DNA from 3 places in the Lentibacillus sp. L22 genome. Region 1 is predicted to be linked to each of the others. Evidence: riboswitches for the same ligand, from Rfam matches in the RefSeq annotation. Region 1 holds a riboswitch; each other region holds the start of a gene.
What was found. A riboswitch is a leader RNA that binds a small molecule or an ion and turns the genes downstream of it on or off. The one in region 1 is predicted to bind S-adenosylmethionine.
Positions count from the first base shown of each region.

Region 1 (4,276 bases):
GCATCCTTGCGTTCCAGGAAAATGATCGTAAAGGCCAGCGCAATATTAACAATCATTATTATAGCCACTAAGTATGGCATGAACACCATGTCAGTTTCTCCTCTCAAAAAGCAAACGCATTTTACTTTATCATTTGTAAGCAATATGTATATCATCCGTGCATTCTAAATTACTATTGTATACCAGTGCCAAGAAAAAACAAAGGGGGTAACAAAAAGGGTCAGCCCCACCACTTTAATACATTAAAGCGGCAAGGGACTGCCCCCTATATTTTATCCAGCGCCTGTTTGAGATCATCCCAAACGTCTTCCCATTTTTCCAATCCAACAGACAAACGTATAAGCTGATCGGTTATTCCCATTTCCAATCTGAATGCTTCCGGGATAACCGCATGTGTCATAGTAGCCGGATGTTCAATAAGTGTCTCGGCATCACCCAGACTAACGGCGATTTTCACAAATGATAAAGCATTTAACATCGCTTGTGCATCCTGTTTTGTTCCCTTTATTTCAAAGGAGATCATACCGCCACCGCGTTTCATCTGTTTTTCCATAATGGCATAAGATGGATTTGCTTGATCACCCGGGTAATAAATGCTCGCGACTTTTGGATGGTCTTTAAGCTTGGTAAAAATTTGTTCAGCATTATCACAATGCCGATCAAGGCGAACTGGCAACGTTTTAAGCCCACGAATTAACAGCCATGCATCAAACGGTGAAATAATACCGCCGATATCCTTTTGGGTGGACATTTGTACAGTATCCAAAAAGTCTTTGGATCCAACAACAAGACCAGCTATAACGTCCCCATGACCACCGATATATTTAGTAGCACTGTGAACAACAATATCACATCCCAAATCAAGCGGGCGCTGTATATATGGCGAACAAAACGTATTATCAACGACAACCGGGATCGCAAATTCCTTGGCTACTTTTGCAACCATTGCCAGGTCAATCAACTTCATGGTTGGATTAATCGGCGTTTCCACATAAATACAGGCCGTTTCCGGTTTGATACATTTTCGCAACTCATCAGCGGAATTCATGTTGGAAAGGCTATGGGTTATCACGTATTTTTCCTCCATCATGCTTAACAGGTCAAATGTACACCCATACAGCCCGGATGAACAGACAATATGATCATTAGCCTTGGTTAATGCAATCAAAACTGCCGATACAGCAGCCATCCCGGAGCCAAATGCCAGCCCCCGCTCCCCATGTTCTAACGCGGCCATTCGTTCCTCCAATGCCGTTACAGTCGGATTGCCAATTCGTGAATAAATATAGCCCTCCTCATCCCCGGAGAATCGGCGTTCCCCTTGTTCAGCAGTTGCAAATGTAAAAGTTGATGTTTGAAATAATGGTGGTGTTAAACTTCCCAACATATCTTTTGCATCATAACCATCATGTATGACAGATGTTTCCAAATGTTTAAATCGCTTAGCCATATTCCTCTCCCCTTTATGCGCTTTCTTTCTTTACATCCATGATATCGGAAAATACCAATATTCGAAAGTGTTTTCTGAATTATTGACACACTTTTTTCGCTAAACTGAATCCCCTCCTTGTTAAGATTTTAGAGGAGCTGCAAGCAGGACGGGAGGGACTCGCGAAGTCGGTAGAGTACGCTCCGGGGCGGGAGAGGAACCCGCTAAGTCGGGACAAAGACAGCAAAGCGATTTCGCTAATGAGCCATGATAATTCCCAAAATAACAGTTGACAGATGACACTACTCAGGTTTATACTTTTTATTAAATTAAATTTTTCAAAACCTTTTTATATCTCTTATCAAGAGCGGTGGAGGGATTAGGCCCTGCGAAACCCGGCAACCATCAGGCTAAAAAGCAGTCATGAAAGGTGCTACATCCTACAGGTCCTTGTCGATCTGGAAGATAAGAGGAGGAACGTTCTTATCCGCCCTCTTCTTAAGGAAGGGCGTTTTTTCGTATCCCCCCACGTCAATTGCAACGCTCGATCAAAGTCATTGCTATACTGTGATACAAGCAATCCTTACAGAATTAAAGCATTGGCTGAAATAATCAGTCACCCAACTACCTAAGGAGGAATCATTGATGTCAAACTTTCATTCGCACGATTTAGAAACATTGTTGCTTCATGCAGGGCAGGAACCAGATCCAACAACAGGATCTCGCAGTGTTCCGATCTACCAGACGACTTCCTACGTATTTAACGATACGGAACATGCGCAAAACTTATTTGCATTAGCTGAACCAGGCAATATCTACACACGACTTGGCAATCCAACGTGTGCTGTTTTTGAAGAACGAGTCGCCCAGTTGGAAGATGGATCAGCAGCAGTTGCCACCTCATCCGGCATGGCAGCAATTACATTAGCTATTCTGAATCTGGCTGGTGCCGGTGACGAAATTATTGCCGACAGCAACTTGTACGGCGGAACCTATAATTTGTTTTCCACCACTTTGCCCCGTTATGGAATTAAGGTGAAATTTGTTGACGGGACAGACCTTGATGCCATTCGTTCCGCGATAACAACAAAAACGAAAGCAATTTATGGAGAAATTATTACCAATCCGAGTCTGAATGTGCTTGATGTGGAGGAAATTGCCAGCATCGCCCACGAACATCATATCCCGTTAATTGTGGACAACACGTTTGCTACCCCGTATTGCGCAAAGCCCTTAACATGGGGAGCCGACATTGTGATCCATTCTGCTACCAAATGGATCGGTGGCCACGGAAATTCCATTGGTGGTGTTGTTGTCGATGGTGGACGATTTAATTGGGACAACGAAAAATTCCCCGGGTTTACCGAACCGGATGAGAGCTATCACGGCCTCCGCTATGCAGACTTGGCTCCGGCTGCCTTCGCAACAAAATTACGGGCGCAATTACTGAGGGATATCGGAGCATGCCTAAGTCCCATTAATGCCTTTTTACTATTGCAAGGACTGGAAACCTTACATTTGCGTGTCGAACGTCATAATCAAAATGCGCAAGAAGTCGCCGCATACCTCAAGGCGCATCCAGCTGTGGAATGGGTCAACTATCCTGGATTGGAAAACCACCCTTCCCATTCATTGGCTAAAAAATATTTGCAACACGGTTTTGGTTCCATCATCACGTTCGGTATTCAAGGTGGCAGGGAAGCAGGAAGGAAATTGATTGACAATATTTCGATCTGGTCACATGTCGCGAATGTCGGGGATTCGAAATCACTGATTATTCATCCTGCATCCACAACCCATCAGCAATTAAGTGCGGAAGACTTGGAAAAAAGCGGTGTATCCGAAGAACTTGTCCGCCTTGCTATCGGGGTCGAAAATGTGGATGATATTTTAATTGATTTGGATCAGGCTATTGCCAAAGCTACCGATACAAAGCCAACTATCCAATCTTCCGGGAATGATGCCATTAAATGGCTGCTTTCATCCCCTTTTTCCCGTGAAGCTGGTGCGATAAGACAAAAAGTAATCGCAGTAATTGGTCAAGATCATAGCAAACAGGAATTACAGCAATTACAACAGCATGGATTCCAAATCGTCGAAGTAAATGAACAGACCCAAGCGCCGGATACAATTGATGCAGCTTGGCTGAAAAAAGGACCTGTCCCTGCCAGCACGCTGGAACAGTTTATTAATGCACAAGGAAAGATCCTGTGGATAGAACAACCGGATGAAACCGATCCAACACTGGAACATGCAAAAGCTTGCGGAATTACGGTTATCACCGGATTAAACCCCAATGAAACATTTATACGTTTACGCAACAACACATCCGAACAACTAACTGTTGAGGTATAACAATTTTTTAAGGTTTTGAAGGCTGACCCTATATGGGTACGGCCTTCTTTTTTTACATCATTTTCGCGACAAAACATGTATGCTATAATCATAATCACAACCTGCAAGAAATAATGGCTTCTGTGTGTGTTCCACTAGATATGGATGATTTTAGCAGGAGTCCCCCTGTCTTATTATTACAATTTTATAACATGCCAAATCAATGATAAAAACATGATATACTAGCCAAGATAAACGGGTAAACATATACTATTATGCACCCTTTTCGCATTTGTTCTGATTCATTTCATTTCTTGCATACAGTATAATAGAACTATTTTCGTATTGGTGTGATAAATTTGAGGAAGTTTGCAGTTATTTTTGTTATTTTACTTGTCATTATCGGTGCAGGAGGCTTTTTTATTTATTATAGTCAAGCTCACCAAGTGGAAAAAACGATTCAAGATGTCCAGGACCACTCTTCTGAGCAACAGACAGCCGATAAAAAACAAG
Region 1 covers NZ_JBFNXI010000007.1:116,162-120,437, reverse strand. The annotation lists gene cls (cardiolipin synthase) at 1-89, opposite strand, end outside; gene megL (methionine gamma-lyase) at 266-1,450, opposite strand; SAM riboswitch class I at 1,785-1,901, shown strand; gene ABRT01_RS05600 (O-acetylhomoserine aminocarboxypropyltransferase/cysteine synthase family protein) at 2,075-3,784, shown strand; gene ABRT01_RS05595 (GDSL-type esterase/lipase family protein) at 4,114-4,276, shown strand, end outside.

Region 2 (4,276 bases), on a different contig from region 1:
GGATATTCATACGACCAATGAACGCATTCCTGTTGACGAACTGGTCAAAGTTACGGAATTAATCACTGCAATTGCTCAAGAAGCAGCCAAACAATAATAACTGGAATTTCACGAAAGAAGGGCTGGGATATTCCAGCCCTTCTTTCATATATGTTATAATGTTAGAAACAACAGTTCGCAAAGGGTGGATAACATGTCTCAATGGTATCCGAAAAACGGGCGGGTAATTTTCCATATTGATATGAATTGTTTTTATGCATCAGTTGAAATGGCTTATAATCCTAAGCTAAAAGGGAAACCGCTGGCAATTGCCGGAAATCCTGAGGAACGAAAAGGAATTGTGGTAACCAGCAGTTACGAGGCCAGGGAAAAAGGGGTTAAAACAACGATGACATTGTGGCAGGCACGCAAACTATGTCCCAATTTGATTGTCATGAGACCTAATTTTGATCGATATCGAACCGCTTCAACGGAAATGTTTAAAATGCTTGCTGCAATCACCCCGTTCGTACAACCGGTCTCCATTGACGAAGGTTATATGGATATTACGGAATGCGAACAGCTTGGCGATCCGATTACGATTGCTGAAAAATTGCAGAAACAAATCAAAAACGAGCTGGATTTACCTTGCAGCATTGGCATTGCGCCAAATAAATTTTTGGCAAAAATGGCCTCCGATATGAAAAAGCCAATGGGGATTACCATTCTTCGTAAGCGTGATCTTCCTCAGAAGTTATGGCCACTTCCAGTTGGTGAAATGTATGGCGTTGGGGAAAAAACAGCCCGTAAATTAAACGCGATTGATGTCATAACCATTGGTGATTTGGCCCGTCATGATGTATACCGGCTTAAACAGGTTTTGGGAGTTAACGGAGAACGATTACAAAACCGGGCTAATGGCGTGGATCCAAGGCCGGTTGATCCAGATGCTGTTAATGAGTTTAAAAGCATTGGCAGTTCACAAACATTACCTGAAGATACGACCGATGAAACAGAAATCCGCAAACTGATGCACCAGCTTGCTGAAAATGTGGAACGCAGGATGAGACGAAAACAGGCAGCAGGAAGCAGTGTTCAAATCATGATTCGCTATCATGACCACAAAACAATTACCAGAAGCAAAAAACTGCAAACATATATTGAGACAAAAGAGGATATTCTTCAAGTTGCCAATGAATTATTTCAAAAACACTGGAATTTGGAGCCAATCCGTTTGCTTGGTATAACGGTTCAGGATGTGGATGAGAAACAAAATATCGCCTACCAACTGGATTTATTCACGTATGAGCAGGAAGCGGAAAAGGAAAAGCTCAATAAGGCAATTGATGAATTAACCACAAAATACGGCAAAAACCCATTTAGGAAGTTGACGAATCTTGAAAAGGATGAACAACCACATACAAGTTTTCAAAAGGATTTTCTGGATGATTACAAGAGATAAGTGCTCACATCATTATATATGGTGTGGGCTTTTTTGTGGGGATCAAGCATAAAATGTATGTGGGCTGCGTATTTTATGTTGACAATCCCTACCAGTATTGTTAACATTAAAACCAATCAACAATTAAAGATTCTTATCAAGAAAGGTGGAGGGACTGGCCCTGTGATGCCTGGCAACAGACTGTGGCAGTACTGTGCTAATTCCTGTGAACGTGTATGTGTTCAGAAGATAAGAAGGAGCCATATGTGATTAAATGTGGTTTACCCTCTTCTTGTCTTAAAGGAAGAGGATTTTTTAGCTATTTAATCATAAAAAGGGGGAGACGGAGCATGAACATTAAGGAGCAAAACAATATTCTTGAATCGATTTATTCAGAGCTGGATCAGAATTTGGAGGAAATTATCGGTTGGAGAAGGTATATGCACCAACACCCGGAACTTTCATTTCAAGAAGAAAACACTGCTAAATTTATTGAAGAAAAACTGATCGGATTCGGACTGAAGGTAAGGACAAACATTGGTGGTAATGGACTCATCGGCATTTTGGAAGGAAATCAACCCGGAAAAACAATTGCATTGCGCGCAGATTTCGATGCCTTGCCGATTGAAGATCAAAAGGATGTACCATATAAATCATTAAACCCTGGTGTCATGCATGCATGCGGTCATGATGGTCATACCGCTGCTTTATTGGGAACAGCTAAAACCCTCAGCAAGTATCGCCGGTATATAAATGGTACGATCATCTTCATTTTCCAACCTGCTGAAGAGCTGCCTCCCGGGGGAGCAAAATATATGATAGAAGAAAATGTACTAGATGGCGTAGACTACGTATTCGCTGCACATCTTGCATCTGACATTCCATTGGGGAAAATTGGTGTAGGGGCAGGATATAAAGCAGCTGCAGTCGACAAATTTGAAATTACAATTGAAGGAACTGGAGGCCATGGAGCAAGGCCACATCAATCCAATGATCCGATTGTTATTGGCAGTGATATTGTCAATGCCTTGCAAAAAATCGTCAGCCGGAGAGTCGATCCATTAAAATCGGCGGTCGTCACGCTTGGTGTGTTTCAGGCGGGAAATGCATTTAACGTTATCCCTGAAACTGCACGATTGGAAGGAACGGTACGTACATTTGATGAAAAAGTAAGAACGCAAGTGAGCGAGCAGATTTATTCAATTGTAAACGGCATTGCAGCCGGTTTTCAGGCAACAGCGAAAATAGATTATTTATTTGGTTATCCAGCATTGTATAACCATCAAACAGAAACGGAAACAGTCAAAAAGCTATTAAGTGAAACTTTTTTAGAGAGTTCGGTTGTTGATCTTGAAACAGGCATGGGTGCTGAAGATTTCTCCTACTTTCTATTAGAAAAACCAGGTACATACTTCCGGGTTGGTTCACGAAATGATGATGAAAGCACACATTTCCCACATCATCACCCGAATTTTGATATCGATGAGCGGGCGTTGTTGAATATTGAAAAGGCATTTACGAAAATTGTTTCTTATTATTTGTTTTAAATATGAGCGATGAACATGGGGGAGTGTGATGAAGGTTTACAAATCATTGCAAATCATATTACGTTTAATAATCTCATTAGTCATTATTGGTTTAATTGGCTGTTCAAAGGATAGTAACAGTCAGAATGCAGATAAAGAAACAGACGGTACCCCGGTTAAGGGAGGAGAGCTGAATGTGGCGATCGGATCTGAGCCGGATTCCCTTGACTGGATGTATATTTCTGCGACTGCCACAAGAGACATCGCTTGGAATATGTTTGAAACTCTATTTGCCTTAGATCAGGATTTTGGTGCAAAACCAATGATTGCAAAGGACTATAAGCTTAGTGATGACGAAAAGACCTATACTATTCAGTTGCGTAAAGGGGTGAAATTTCATAATGGCGCCACCGTGACAGCTGATGACGTTGTTGCCTCCATTGAACGTTGGGAAAAAGTATCCTCTGTCGGGAAGATTACTGGTAAATATATTAAGCGAGTAAAAGCGATTGATGCGTATACGGTTGAAATTAAATTAAAGGAAATTTACCATGCTTTTGTTTCCGATATGACTGCTCCAAAATCAGCCTTGATTGTCATACCTGAGGAAATTGCCAACGAAGCAGATGATAAGCCGCTTAAGCAGAACCAGCTTATTGGAACTGGCCCATATCAATTTGAAAAATGGGATAAAGGAAATGAAATTGTTTTAACCCGGTTTGATGATTACACAGCTCGTGAAGAAACAGATTGGAATGGTTTAACCGGAGAGAAAGTGGCTTACCTTGATAAACTTAATTTTCAAATTGTGAAAGACCCACAAGTAATGGTAAATGGATTAAAGACAGGAATATACGATTATGTTGAAAGCATTCCAGCCGATTTGTTTGATGTTATTGATGCTAATGCAGAATTAGACCCGGTTACCTACATGAATGGGTATAACATTATTTCAATGGATAAAACAGAGGCTCCGTTTGACGATATTAAGGCTCGTCAGGCGCTTCAATACGCATTGGATAAAAAGTCAATTGCTCAGGCTGCATACGGAAATGAACAATTTTATAGTTTTGATGGAGCATTATTTGATCCGGAACAAGGGGAACTTTATTCAGATAAAGGAATAGACAACTATTTAGCTTATGACAAGCAGAAAGCAAAAGAACTGCTTAATGAGTCAAATTATAATGGGAAGACGCTGACCATTTTATATTCCAATGACACAGCGGAGTATGAGAAGATTGCGCAAATTGCCAAACAACAAATGGAAGAAATAGGATTTAAGGTGAAGTTAGAACCTTATGAATGGGCGACCTATCTGGAAAAATGG
Region 2 covers NZ_JBFNXI010000001.1:27,451-31,726, forward strand. The annotation lists gene ABRT01_RS00135 (M20/M25/M40 family metallo-hydrolase) at 1-97, shown strand, start outside; gene ABRT01_RS00140 (DNA polymerase IV) at 194-1,441, shown strand; SAM riboswitch class I at 1,572-1,676, shown strand; gene ABRT01_RS00145 (M20 metallopeptidase family protein) at 1,771-2,967, shown strand; gene ABRT01_RS00150 (ABC transporter substrate-binding protein) at 2,996-4,276, shown strand, end outside.
Region 2: linked by a shared signal. The riboswitch ahead of ABRT01_RS00145 (M20 metallopeptidase family protein) and the one ahead of ABRT01_RS05600 (O-acetylhomoserine aminocarboxypropyltransferase/cysteine synthase family protein) in region 1 are both predicted to bind S-adenosylmethionine.

Region 3 (4,276 bases), on a different contig from region 1:
CGGTTGGCGGTTTAATGGATGTAACTGGTCAACCAGATGGAGAAGCAACACGTGTCGGGCTGCCAGTAGTAGACATTATGAGCTCATTATATACAGTAATTAGTATTCTTTCAGCAATAAGGATTAGAGATTTAACCGGTGAAGGTCAACAGATTGACATTTCTTTATTGGATGTGCAAGTTAGCTCTCTAGCAAATGTCGCGAGTAGTTATTTAATGAAGGGGAATGTTTCCAAAAGAGTAGGGAACAATCATAACAATATTGTTCCCTATCAGGTATTTCAATGCAAGGATAAACCTCTCATGGTGGCCTGCGGGAATGATCGGCAGTTTCAGAAGTTTTCCGAAATACTTGGCATGCCTTCATGGAGTAAAGAGGCTAAATTTAAAACAAATGCCAAACGCATTCAAAATCGGGAAGAATTAACAGACAAGATACAAAAAATAATGGTTTGGAAAGATGCAAATGAATGGTTTACACTACTTTCGGAAAAAGGAGTGCCTTCGGGTCCGGTCAATAATGTAAAAGAGGTGTTTGAACATCCGCAAGTTCAATCAAGAAAAATGGTTGAAGAAATACCACACCCTACTTTGGGTAAGGTGAAATTAGTGCGAAATCCAGTCATTTTTTCTAAAACGCCAATTTCGATTAAAAAACATCCCCCACTTTTGGGAGAACACACTGAACTATTTTTGCAGCAAGAGATGAGTCTTTCCAAAGAAGATATAGATCAATTAAAAGAAGAAGGGGCTATTTAGGGGTAAAGGAGGCCAGTAGATGCAGGTCAGTTCACTACGACTATTTGGTTGAAAGTTCCTTTTTTCTAGCCCATAATATTTATTAATATGGGGGGGGGAGTACGATATGGTGAATTCACGTTTTAATCCAAATGTCATTTCCAAAGCTTTTGCAATCATCAGAGCATTTACCGATGAAAAATCAGACTGGGGAGTAAACGAACTGGCACGTTATCTGGAAATACCGGTAAGCTCCTTGCATCGTAATCTAAAAACGTTAAGAGATGAAAACATATTAGGTATATCCGCCCAAACCGGAAAATACACCATTGGGCCCGAACTCGTTCGAATGGCTTCCATTATATCGTCACAAGTAGAAATCAAACAGGTTGCCAGAACATTCATGGAGGAAATTTCATCCACGATTACTGAATCTGTCTATTTAGGACTATATCATCCACAGCATAGGAAGATTTCCTTTGTTGAGGGCGTACACAGCCAAAATCCTTTGCAATATGTTCTGGAAATCGGTGTGTTGCAATCTATCCATATTGCGGCAAGCGGAAAGGTCGTATTGGCTCACTTGGATGATGATGAAATTCAGAGGATTTTTGAAAAAGAGGCGGTTGACATTGATGAACAGGAACAAATTTGTGATGAAATAAAGCTAATACGCGAACAAGGCTATATGATTACTTTAGGTGAGCGATTGGCGGGTGCATCAGGTACTGCCGCTCCAATTTTTGATTCGACACAAAAGGTGATTGGTTGTATTACTTGTGTTATTCCTTTAAATCATTATGATGAAAAGCAAAAGTACAAAGTAGCAAAAAAAGTGATGGAAGGGGCGGCTAAGATTTCTTATGTTTTAGGATACAAGCAAGACTAAGTATAGATGGGACAGGGGATCGGATTTCCTGCCCCATTATTTTTTACAGAACAGAGATTGGAAAAAGAAACATTTATGTGTCCTAAAGCCCATTTTTCAAATAAGTATTGACATCATTTTTTCAATAATATACAATTCCTATAAAGTTAGTTTGATTTTAAGTTTTCTTATCATGAGAGGTGGAGGGAAAGGCCCGGTGAAGCTTCGGCAACAGGTTGTATGAAACACTGTGCCAAATCCTGCAGACATAGTCTGAAAGATAAGAAGGGAGCTAGGTTAGGATTTAAGTTCTGCCCCCTTCTTCTTCCAAAGCTGGAGGGGGGCTGGTTATATACACGACTTTCACCTCAAATTATTATGGAGGGATGATAAATGGAAAAGTCCCCGATTACGTACGACAATTTTCCTGGTGACCCTTTTAAAGATTTTCACCCGGTTGACGAGACACAAGGGGCATCTCCAATCTTACAATGGGCTTACGATTCATACGGAGATGGTGTTGTTTATGCTTGTAGCTTTGGTGCTGAGGGGATTGTATTAATTGATTTAATTTCAAAGGTGAAACAAGATGCAAGCGTTGTTTTTTTAGATACAGGGATTCATTTTCAAGAAACCTATGATTTGATTGATAAGGTAAAAGGTAAATATCCCGATCTTCGCATTGAATTAAAAAAGCCAGAGCTAACGTTGGAAGAACAAGCGGCGGAGTATGGTTCTGCCTTATGGACACGAAATCCGGATCAATGTTGTTTCATTCGGAAAATAAAACCACTGGAAGATGTTTTACAAGGCGCTCCTGCATGGATTTCCGGTCTTCGCAGGGAGCAGTCGGCAAGTCGTAAACATACTGATTTTGTGAATAAGGATCAACGTTTCAAGTCAATTAAGATTTGCCCGCTTATTCATTGGACGTGGGATGATGTATGGGCGTATATCAAAAACAATGATTTGCCATATAATGAACTACATGATCAGGGATATCCAAGCATTGGTTGTATTCCTTGTACGTCACGAGTAACGGATTCTGATGATCCCAGAGCAGGCAGATGGCAAGGATTTAATAAAACAGAGTGTGGATTGCATTTGCCAGGCAGTAACGGACAGTAACCTTATTGATATAATGGCTAATGACACTGTTTGTTTTAAACCTTAGTAAAGCGATACATTTAATAAATATAATTATGTTTATTGTGAGGTGAATTTGTTTTGGAATTACAAGTAAACAATAGCCCATTTAGTCAAGAACAAACCGATATTTTGCAACGTCTGCTTCCAACCTTGACAGAGACGCAAAAAGTTTGGCTGAGCGGATATTTGGCAGCTTCTCTGACAGTACAAAACGGGTTGACGGTGCCAAATCAGGAGCAAGCACCAACCAATATCGACCAACCCGCTTTAAGAGAAGTAACCATTTTATTCGGATCCGAGACCGGTAATGGGCAGACGTTGGCAGAGGAGCTAACTAAAAAAATAGAGGGGCAGGGTTTTAAGGTAACCTGCTCGGCCCTGGATGACTTTAAAGTAAAAAAGTTGAAGAATGTGCAAGACTTGCTGATTGTGACAGCCACGCATGGAGAAGGAGATCCTCCAGATAATGCCGTTTCCTTTTACGAATATTTGTTTAGCAGAAAAGCACCGAAACTAAAGGATTTGCGTTTTTCGGTACTTTCCTTGGGGGATCAGTCCTATGAGTTTTTCTGTCAAACAGGGAAAGATTTTGATAAACGGTTGGAGGAGTTAGGTGGGGAAAGACTTCATCCACGGGTTGATTGTGATGTTGATTTTGATGAACCCGCAGAAGAATGGATAAACGGTGTATTAGAAAAAGTGTGTGAAGCGAAAAAAGCCGTTCCGCAATCGGACGATGCACATACCCAACAGGTGGGGAGTCAAACACAAGAACATGATCTGCCAACCTATTCCAGAACTAATCCATTTCAGGCAGAAATCTTGGAAAATCTCAATTTGAATGGTCGCGGATCAAATAAAGAAACGCGTCATCTGGAATTATCACTGGAGGGGTCTAATTTTTCCTTTGAACCGGGTGATAGTGTAGGGATCATCCCGGAAAACGATCCAATTCTGGTAAATCAACTGATCCACGAGATGAACTGGGATCCTGAAGAAACTGTACCGGTAAATAAAAAAGGTGATATTCGTTCGATTTATGATGCATTGCATAAAAACCTGGAAATTACCTGTCTGACAAAACCACTCATGCAAAAAGCGGCGGAGATTTTCCGAAATGATAAGTTGGTGGATTTAGTTGCACCAGGGCAGGAGGAAACGTTGAAAGATTATCTTGTTGGCAGGGATTTGCTTGATTTGATCAATGACTTTCCGCCAACACGGGAGCTGACACCAGGCGAATTTGTACAGATTCTTAGAAAGATACCACCAAGACTTTATTCGATTACAAGCAGCCATAAAGCAAATCCGGATGAAGTTCACTTAACGATTGGAACGGTTCGCTATCATGCCCATAATCGCGATCGAGCTGGTGTCTGTTCGCTTCAGACGGCTGAACGATTGGAACCTGGTGATCGATTACCGGTTTATATTCAGCATAATCCGAATTTTAAGCTTCCTGCCGATCCAGATGTTCCCGTGATTATGGTTGGACCTGGTACGGGAGTCGCGCCTTACCGGG
Region 3 covers NZ_JBFNXI010000002.1:98,486-102,761, reverse strand. The annotation lists gene ABRT01_RS01420 (CaiB/BaiF CoA transferase family protein) at 1-758, shown strand, start outside; gene ABRT01_RS01415 (IclR family transcriptional regulator) at 865-1,626, shown strand; SAM riboswitch class I at 1,791-1,892, shown strand; gene ABRT01_RS01410 (phosphoadenylyl-sulfate reductase) at 1,999-2,733, shown strand; gene ABRT01_RS01405 (assimilatory sulfite reductase (NADPH) flavoprotein subunit) at 2,833-4,276, shown strand, end outside.
Region 3: linked by a shared signal. The riboswitch ahead of ABRT01_RS01410 (phosphoadenylyl-sulfate reductase) and the one ahead of ABRT01_RS05600 (O-acetylhomoserine aminocarboxypropyltransferase/cysteine synthase family protein) in region 1 are both predicted to bind S-adenosylmethionine.